2 regions of the Fulvimarina fulva genome follow, and region 1 is predicted to be linked to the other one. Evidence: predicted binding sites of a transcription regulator. Region 1 holds the regulator's gene; the other holds the start of a gene.
What was found. Region 1 encodes LexA, which represses DNA repair genes until DNA is damaged. Its sites were predicted from a motif close to TGTTCNNNNTGTGTTCNG; they were not measured.

Region 1 (4,476 bases):
TTGTCAATCAGAAGGTGTTCGGGAAGCCCATAGAGCGGGTCGCAAGCCATTTCGACAAAGGCCGTGATGACATCGATGTTGCGAACCGCACCGCGCCCGTCGAACTGGATCAAATGACACCAGACGCGCCGTGTCGCCATGTCCATGAAAGCGATGATCTTTGGCGTCGTGGTCGTGCCGTCGTCGCGCTGGACAAGCACGTTGCAGTGGTGAACGTCCGCTACGACATACTGCATAGGCCGGAGCCCGACCGTCGTGCGCTTGATGCGGGGCTGTGCGTCGTCGAACCGCTTCCGGTCGCGCTTGAACTCATAGACCTGCCGAAGGTGGTAGAGGTCGCGATAGAGCCGAACCGGGATCTCGCACACGCGGTTGAAGAGTCGTTCGTCGGCTGGCCGGACGCCATGCAGCGCCGTCAGTTCCTTCAGCTTTTCCCGGCCGAGGAAGAGAACGATTTTGCGCTTCTCTCCGCCCTTGATGCATCCGCCTAGGTACTGCTTGATCCCGTCGCCGATCCGCTCCATCGCCTCGCGATCGATCCGGCCGGACACGAATTCATCCCAGCGCTTCGAGACGTGATAGCGCGTGGTGCCGACATCCGTCCGCCGGCCTCGCGCGAGCCCAGCCGCTCCTTTCGCCTCGTATTCGCGGAGCCATGTGTAGATCGTGTTTCGGGCGAACTTGATCGACCGGCCGCGCCAGTCCGTCGTTTCGACGCCGATCAGCTCGTCGATAGCCTGGGCTCTGGCCGCGCTATGGGGTTCGGTTGCCAGAACAGCGCCGAAGTTCTTGCGAAACCACTGCCATTTCAGGGCGAGGCCTGACGTTGAAAGAGGCTTCGAAGCGGGTTCGAGCGCCATTTGAGAGGCCTTCCAAGCGTCTTGAAGTTCGACCGGAAGGCTGTCGAGACGGACTTCGTATTGAAGGCCGGAACGCCCACCGCGCCCTTTGACGATACGGACTTCCAAGGACGCGCCACGCCATATGGATGAGGGCTGCGTCGCTGCTCTCTGTAGGAGCCGAGCAGCAGTTTCACGTCGCATTTCGGCAAGGCAAGCGAGAGAAGGCGAAGGCAGCCAATTGAGCTTCATTTGACTGCCTGAAACCCAAGCGAGGCAGAGATCAGCGTTTCAATGAGTTGCTGCGCTCGCCGCGAGTGCCGTTCGCCTTTCAGCGCCTTCTCTGCCGTCTGGCGGTTCACAGCATTGTCCCGGCACCACCTATTGAGCGAAGAGCCCTGATTGACGAAGCCGGCTCTAACGGCGACATAGAGCGAGGGCGAACCCGCCACCTGTGTCGTCAGTGAGAGCTTTATGGGCCGTGATTTTACGCTGTTTTGGTGCATCATGATTTTTTTAATTACGCAGTTTAGCGTAAAGCACAATGCCTGATCTCGATAAAAATATCATCCAAGCAGTTCGCGCCGGCTTGGCGAAGATGGGCTGGTCGGTCAAAGACCTCGGCGAAGCCACCGGAATTCCTTATCGATCCCTGCAAAATTACATGATGGGTCGCACGAGAATGCCCGCGAGTACGCTGGTAGCGATCTCTCGCTTGATCGATCTGGAGATACGCGACTTCGACGATCAGAAGCGCCGAATGCACAAATGGCATTTGTACGACGCCCTATGGACGATCTTCGGCGATCAGCTCCCCAATCTTCCAGTCAACGTTACGAACACGAACCCCTTCACCGAAGATAGTGAAGAGGCTTGGAAGCTTCACAATAGGAAGCAGGAAGCAGCAAGGGCTCTCGCAGAAGCGATCGACGAACAGTGTGAGTATTATCGCGGCCTTAGCCGCCTAACGACAGTTGGACTCCATCAACTGAACGATGGTGTTTGGGAGCGGACCAGTTCCGATGAGGGTCACCAATCAGCGTCACCAAAACTCGAACACCTACGTTCTAGGTCACCAAAGAAGGACGACTAAGCGACTGAAAAGAATGGCAAGTTCAATTTAATCGGTATTGGGCCTTTTGGTGACGTGCGCGGACAGGGATTGAGGACCCAATTTGAAGGCCAAAAAGTCCTCTAAACGACCGGAAATTATGGCTTGGTGTAACATCACCAATCCCGGATAGCGCGTTCCGATTTTACCTCGTCAATCCCGAATAGCGTTTGCGCCCACAATTCCCGATTCGTTCCGATTCGCCACTTGCGGAACACAATAAGAACATATAGGCTTGTTCAGGATTTGTTTTGGAGGCCCCGAGACGCATGCTGACGCGCAAGCAGCACGAACTTCTCACATTCATCGACGCCCGGCTGAACGAGACCGGTGTGCCACCATCCTTCGACGAGATGAAGGATGCGCTGGAGCTGAAGTCGAAATCGGGCATTCATCGTCTGATTACCGCGCTGGAAGAGCGCGGCTTCATTCGCCGCCTGCCAAATCGGGCGCGAGCGCTCGAAGTTCTCAAGCTGCCGGATGCCATGCGCCGGGGGGAAGTGGCTCGACCGCCTCAGCCCGCCCAGCGCGGCTTCACGCCGAGCGTTATTGAAGGCTCCAAGGGCCAGCCGGCGAAAGCGCGCGAGACGGTGCGAGACGGCGGGGCAAACGAGAACGTCTCGATCCCGGTCATGGGGCGGATCGCGGCCGGTGTTCCGATCTCGGCGATTCAGCACAACACCCATTCCATCTCGATCCCACCCGACATGATCATGGGCGGCGAGCACTACGCCCTCGAAGTGAAGGGTGATTCGATGATCGAGGCGGGCATTCTTGATGGCGATACGGTGGTGATCCGCCGGGGCGATACGGCAACGCCCGGCGAGATCGTCGTGGCGCTCGTCGATGATGAAGAGGCGACGCTGAAGCGTTTTCGCAAGAAGGGCGACACGATCGCGTTGGAAGCGGCGAACCCGGCCTACGAGACGCGGATCTTCGGCGCCGACCGGGTGCGCGTTCAGGGCAAGCTCGTCGGGCTCATCCGGCGCTACTGATCACAATCCGGGCTCCGGCCCACGTCCCGGGCCGCACAGGTCATTCAGCCACGTCCGGTTTGCGCCAGTATTCCGGCCAGGGCGCAAGGCGGTGGCGATTCCAGTCGGCAGGGAACTCGGAGATGGCACGTTGGACTTCGATCGCGCCGGTCGCCGGATCGCGGCTGATGGCGAGCGAGCCGCTTCGGCGCAGTGTCCTGAGGGTCACGAGGCGGGCACCCGACCGGCACGTTCGGATGCGGGCTGCCCGCGCGACGAAAGCGATATCGGCATTGTCGCAGGCTGCGCCTAGAAGCCGATAGTCGGTGGTGTAGGCAATGGTGATCCCGCTGCGTGTCGTGAACTGGCAGAGCTTCGTTTCGCAGTCTTCGAGGCCGGGAATGAGGCCGCGCTGGGTTCCCTCGGTCAGGTAGGCCCGGTCCCATTGCTCGGAGACGAAGCCGTTGGGTCGTGCTTTCGAATAGGCGATCGAGCCGCCCTCCAGAAGGGCAAAGGTCTTGCCATCCTCGAAGATCAACAGTTCGGGCGGGGTGGCACGCGCTGCCGCGAGCACCAGACCGATCGCGAGAACCGGTACGGCGAGCCATCTGAGCCGTCCCACGGGAAGGCAGAAGGCAAGTAGCGCGAGGGTCAGCGCGATCAATGCGGCGGGCTGGACAAGCCCGGTGCTCTGGTCCGGCAGGCGCGCACTGAGCTCTGAGGCGACCGCGATCAGGAGATCGAGCCCGGCGCCGACGATCGCGAATGGAAGATGGTCGAGGCCGAAGGGCATGAGGATGACGCCGAGAAGCGCCATCGGCATGATCAACAGGGCGAAGAGCGGCATCACGAGAAGATTTGCGACAAGCCCGAAGGGTGCGAAGCGCTGGAAATGGAAGATTGCGTAAGGCGCGGTCGCAAGACCGGCGATCAGCGCGGTTGCCGCCGTGCCGGTGAAGAAGACGACGAGGGCGCGCGCGGGCCCGTCCGCGAACCTGTCCGATCGCCGGCCCCGGTATCGGCTGTAGGCACCATAGACACCGACAAGACCGATCGTCGCGGCAAAGCTCATCTGGAAGCTCGCAGTCATCACGGCATGGGGCGTGAACCCCAAAATGAGGATCGCCGCGATCGAGACATTGCGCATGGTGATCGCCGGTCGGTCGAAGAGGACCGCGATCAGCATGACGAGAAGCATGAGATAGGCGCGCTCGGTGGCGACGCTGGAGCCCGAGAGGACGAGATAGAAGCTCGAGACGCAGATCGCGCCGATGGCGGCTATCTTCTTGACCGGCCAGACGAGGGCGAGCGCGCCTGCGAAGACGAGGGACCGGCGAATGGACACCATGGCGAAACCGGCGACAAGGGCGACATGGAGACCCGAGATGGCGAGAATGTGCGCAAGCCCCGTCGCGCGCAGGGCCTCGGTGGTCGCCTCGTCGATGCCGCCCCGCTGACCGGTCACCAGGGCCGCTGCGACAGCGCCTGGCTGGCCGGGAATGACAGAGCGGATGCGGTCGGTCACCCGCCCGCGCAGGCCGGAGATGGCGGT
Region 2 (4,476 bases), on a different contig from region 1:
CCAGATCGGCGCCGTGGCACAAAAAAGCCGAGCACCTCGCGATGCCCGGCTTTTGAAAATCGTTTTGATCGGGGGCGATCAGGCGGCGACGGAGATGCCGCCTTCCTTGCTTTCCTCAACCTCGGCGATGGTCTTCAGGATCTGCGAAGCGATCTGGTAGGGGTCGCCCTGGGAGTTCGGGCGGCGATCCTCGAGATAGCCCTTGTAGCCGTTGTTCACGAAGGAATGGGGCACGCGGACCGAAGCGCCGCGATCGGCGACGCCGTAGCTGAACTTGTTCCACGGCGCGGTCTCATGCTTGCCGGTGAGGCGCATGTGATTGTCCGGGCCGTAAACAGCGATGTGTTCTTCGAGGTTCTTCTCGAATGCGGCCATGAGGCTTTCAAAATATTCCTTGCCGCCTGTCTCGCGCATATAAGTGGTCGAGAAGTTGGCATGCATGCCCGAGCCGTTCCAGTCGGTGTCGCCGAGGGGCTTGCAGTGATATTCGATGTCGATGGCGTATTTCTCGGTCAGACGCTGCAACAGGTAGCGGGCCATCCACATCTCGTCGGCAGCCTTCTTGGAGCCTTTGCCGAAGATCTGGAATTCCCACTGGCCTTTCGCGACTTCCGCGTTGATGCCTTCGTGGTTGATGCCGGCCTCGAGGCAGAGGTCGAGATGCTCTTCCACGATCTCACGGGCGATGTCGCCAACCGCCGAATAGCCGACGCCGGTGTAGTACTTGCCCTGGGGCTCGGGATAACCCTGCTCGGGAAAGCCAAGCGGACGACCGTCCTTATAGAAGAAGTATTCCTGCTCGAAGCCGAACCAGGCTCCGTCGTCATCGAGGATCGTTGCGCGCTTGTTCGACGGATGCGGCGTCGTGCCATCCGGCATCATGACTTCGCACATCACCAGAACGCCGTTCTCACGAGCAGGGTCTGGATAAACGGAAACCGGCTTCAGAACGCAGTCCGAGCTCGAACCTTCAGCCTGCTTGGTCGATGACCCATCGAAGCCCCAGAGCGGAAGCTGTTCGAGCGTCGGGAATTCGTCGAAGCTCTTGATCTGGGTCTTACCGCGAAGATTCGGGACCGGCTCATAGCCGTCGAGCCAGATATATTCGAGCTTGTACTTTGTCATTGATGACCTCCTGATGGGACCGAGGATGGAATAGCCATCGCGCTGAGAGCGCCAAGGTGATGGTTTTCCGGCTCACGTTCGCAAGTGCAACATCCATGCCAAACCCGAGGCCGGTTCCAGTCGTGTCGCGATCCATCGAAGGCGCAAGGTTCTAAAACGCGATGAAATCTCGGCAATGCGCTTGCTGCTCTGTCGAAAGCACATCCGATCACTTTCTAGTGATTAATACCTCCAAAAGCTCGATAAGCTAGGCTTTGCAAAAAGGGGCATACGATTTTGCAGTTTTTTCGTGCAAAATGATTATTATATGAGCAGGATAAGAACTAAGAATGAGCCGCCATCGGTGGCGAAAACCATCCGCATGAGATGAGGAGACAGAGACATGACCACGGGCATCGAATTGCAGTCGGCGACCATCTATCAGTTTCCGGTGGGCGGACGCGCCGGCGTCAGAAAGCGCGGTCATGGGTGGTCCGACGAGAGCACCGCGCGGGCGCTTGAAAGCGCAAATCACTTCGACTGGCGCGCGGCTTATCACGATGCGGCAATCTCCGAAGACACGGGATGCAACTGATCCCGCGCACCATTCGCGTGCCTGTTTGAAGTCGGCCGTGGCGCAATATACGGCCGGCCAGACAGGTTGAGCCGGCGGACCTTTTGCAGTGATTTCGATTTCCGAAAGCAGTGGAAATCTTGCGTTCACTTCACTTACGCGCTTGGCTGTTGCCCGACTGCGCTTGAAGAACAATACGTGAAAGTGTACCTCTTGGGCATGGTTCAAGCCCGCCTCTACAGGACTTTCATGCCCTTCCCCTTCCCGATACGGGAAGCGGTCGTGCGCGCTCGCATCGGCAGGCGCTCATGAGTGACGATCTGTTTTCCGGCAACGCCGCACGCAAGATACCAGTCCAGCGTGTCACGAAACCGCAGAAGGCCGAAGCCGATCAGCAGCCGTTCGGCGGCGACTACACGGCGGCCGACATCGAGGTTCTCGAGGGTCTCGAACCGGTTCGTCGCCGTCCTGGCATGTATGTCGGCGGCACGGATGCAAAAGCGCTGCATCATCTCTTTGCCGAGGTCATCGACAACTCGATGGACGAAGCGACCGCTGGCCATGCAAACGTCATCGAGGTCTCGCTGGATGCCGAAGGCTTCTGCACAGTGGGCGATAACGGCCGTGGCATCCCGATCGATCCGCATCCACGCTTTCAGGACAAGACGGCGCTCGAAGTCATCCTGACGACACTCCACGCGGGCGGCAAGTTCGACTCGAAGGTATACGAAACCTCGGGCGGCCTCCACGGCGTTGGTATTTCCGTCGTCAACGCGCTTTCCGAAAAGCTCGAGGTCGAGGTCGCGCGTAACAGGAAGCTGTACCGGCAGGAATATGCGCGTGGCAAAGCGGTCACGGAACTTCAACCTGTCGGAGATACGCAGAACCGGAGGGGAACAAGGGTTCGCTTTCGGCCCGATCCGCAGATCTTCGGTGACCATGCCCGGTTCGAGCCAGCCCGGCTCTTCCGCATGGCGCGCTCCAAGGCCTATCTGTTCGGCGGCGTCGAAATCCGCTGGCAATGCGATCCGAAGCTTCTCGACGCCAACAGCCCGATCCCCGCGCGGGACAGTTTCCACTTCCCCGGTGGCCTGAAGGATTATCTCGACGCCTCGATCGGGAAGGACCGGATCACCTCGCAGATCTTTGCCGGACGCACGGAAAAGGTCTCCGGGCACGGGGCTGTCGAATGGGCGGTCGCCTGGACGCCGGACGATGGCTCGATCCGCTCCTACTGCAACACGATCCCGACGCCGGAGGGCGGCACCCACGAAACCGGCCTTCGAGCGGTGTTGCTTCGCGGTCTCAAGGCGTTCGCCGAACTTTCCGGCAATAAGCGCGCATCGGTGATAACCGGCGACGACGTGATGTCGACCGCTTCCGGCATGCTTTCCGTCTTCATTCGCGAGCCGGAATTCGTCGGACAGACCAAGGATCGCCTCGCCACATCCGAGGCCCAGCGGATCGTCGAGCAGTCGATCCGCGACTCCTTCGACATCTGGCTCGCCTCTTCGCCGCAGGACGCGGCGCGTCTGATCGATTGGGTGCTCGACCGAGCCGACGAAAGGCTTCGGCGAAGGCAGGAAAAGGAAGTCAGCCGGAAGAGCGCCACCCGCAAGCTGCGCCTGCCCGGCAAGCTCGCAGACTGCTCGCAATCCGGCGCATCGGGGGCGGAGATTTTCATCGTCGAGGGCGACTCGGCAGGCGGATCGGCCAAGCAGGCGCGTGACCGAAAAATCCAGGCGATCCTTCCCTTGCGCGGCAAGATCCTCAACGTTGCGAGCGCCGGACGCGAAAAGCTTGGTGCGAACCAGCAGCTTGCCGATCTCATCCAGGCACTCGGTTGCGGCACAGGTTCAAAATATCGAGACGCGGACCTGCGCTACGAACGCGTGATCGTGATGACCGACGCCGATGTGGACGGCGCGCACATCGCATCTCTGCTGATCACCTTCTTCTATCGCGAGATGCCCGAGCTTATCCGTGGCGGACATCTCTATCTGGCCGTGCCGCCGCTCTATAAGCTGACCCAGGGCGGCAAGACCGCCTACGCCCGGGACGATCGCCACCGCGAACGCCTGATCGAGAAGGAGTTCAAGGGCAAAGGCAAAGTCGAGATCTCCCGCTTCAAGGGACTTGGCGAAATGCTTCCCGGCCAGCTCAAGGAAACCACCATGGACCCGAAGAAGCGCACACTGCTTCAGGTCGTTATGGACGAGGCTCCGGAAGCTGGTACCGCCGGCGCCGTGGACGCGTTGATGGGGAACAAGGCGGATCTGCGCTTCCGTTTCATCCAGGAACGATCCGCCTTTGTGGACGATCTCGATATCTGAGCGCAGATCGCTCAAACCAGGTCGAAGATTCGTTTCGCTGCATTAAGTGTGGGACGAGCCATCAAACGACGTGCATCCCCTAAAGGACAAACATGCGAAACGCATCCGCGAAATTGTTGCTCGTTTCGAGCCTTGCTCTTTGGCCGCTGCCGGCATTTGCCCAGAGCGAAGAGGCGCCGGCTGCACCAGCAACACAGGCAGAAGACGCCGCCGCAGCCGGAGCCGAAGCTCCTGCCACAGGGACAGGATCGACATCGGACGCCACAGATGAGGCGGCTCCCACGAACGGTGCGACGGCTGACACGGAAGCCGCGGCGCAGTCTCGTTCCATAGGAACTGAAGGAGTGGCTCAGGTCGTCGGCACGCTTTCGCCACTGATCGAGGACGTCCAAGTTCTAGGACCTTGGGAGGAAGGCGGCCGATCCGGTATCTGGCGCGCTGTCATGGCTCGCGATCCGGCCGATC

Region 2: a site for LexA is predicted at 1,866-1,883, ahead of parE (DNA topoisomerase IV subunit B). Genes of this name have one in related genera too.

The regions. Positions count from the first base shown of each region.
Region 1 is NZ_JBDJAC010000018.1:3,254-7,729, forward strand. Features, by position in the region: gene ABDX79_RS18025 (hypothetical protein) at 1-860, opposite strand, end outside; gene ABDX79_RS18030 (hypothetical protein) at 1,088-1,348, opposite strand; gene ABDX79_RS18035 (helix-turn-helix domain-containing protein) at 1,384-1,932, shown strand; gene lexA (transcriptional repressor LexA) at 2,220-2,945, shown strand; gene ABDX79_RS18045 (ComEC/Rec2 family competence protein) at 2,986-4,476, opposite strand, start outside.
Region 2 is NZ_JBDJAC010000001.1:456,714-461,189, reverse strand. Features, by position in the region: gene ABDX79_RS02085 (glutamine synthetase beta-grasp domain-containing protein) at 79-1,125, opposite strand; gene ABDX79_RS02080 (DUF2735 domain-containing protein) at 1,508-1,699, shown strand; gene parE (DNA topoisomerase IV subunit B) at 1,987-4,011, shown strand; gene ABDX79_RS02070 (hypothetical protein) at 4,125-4,476, shown strand, end outside.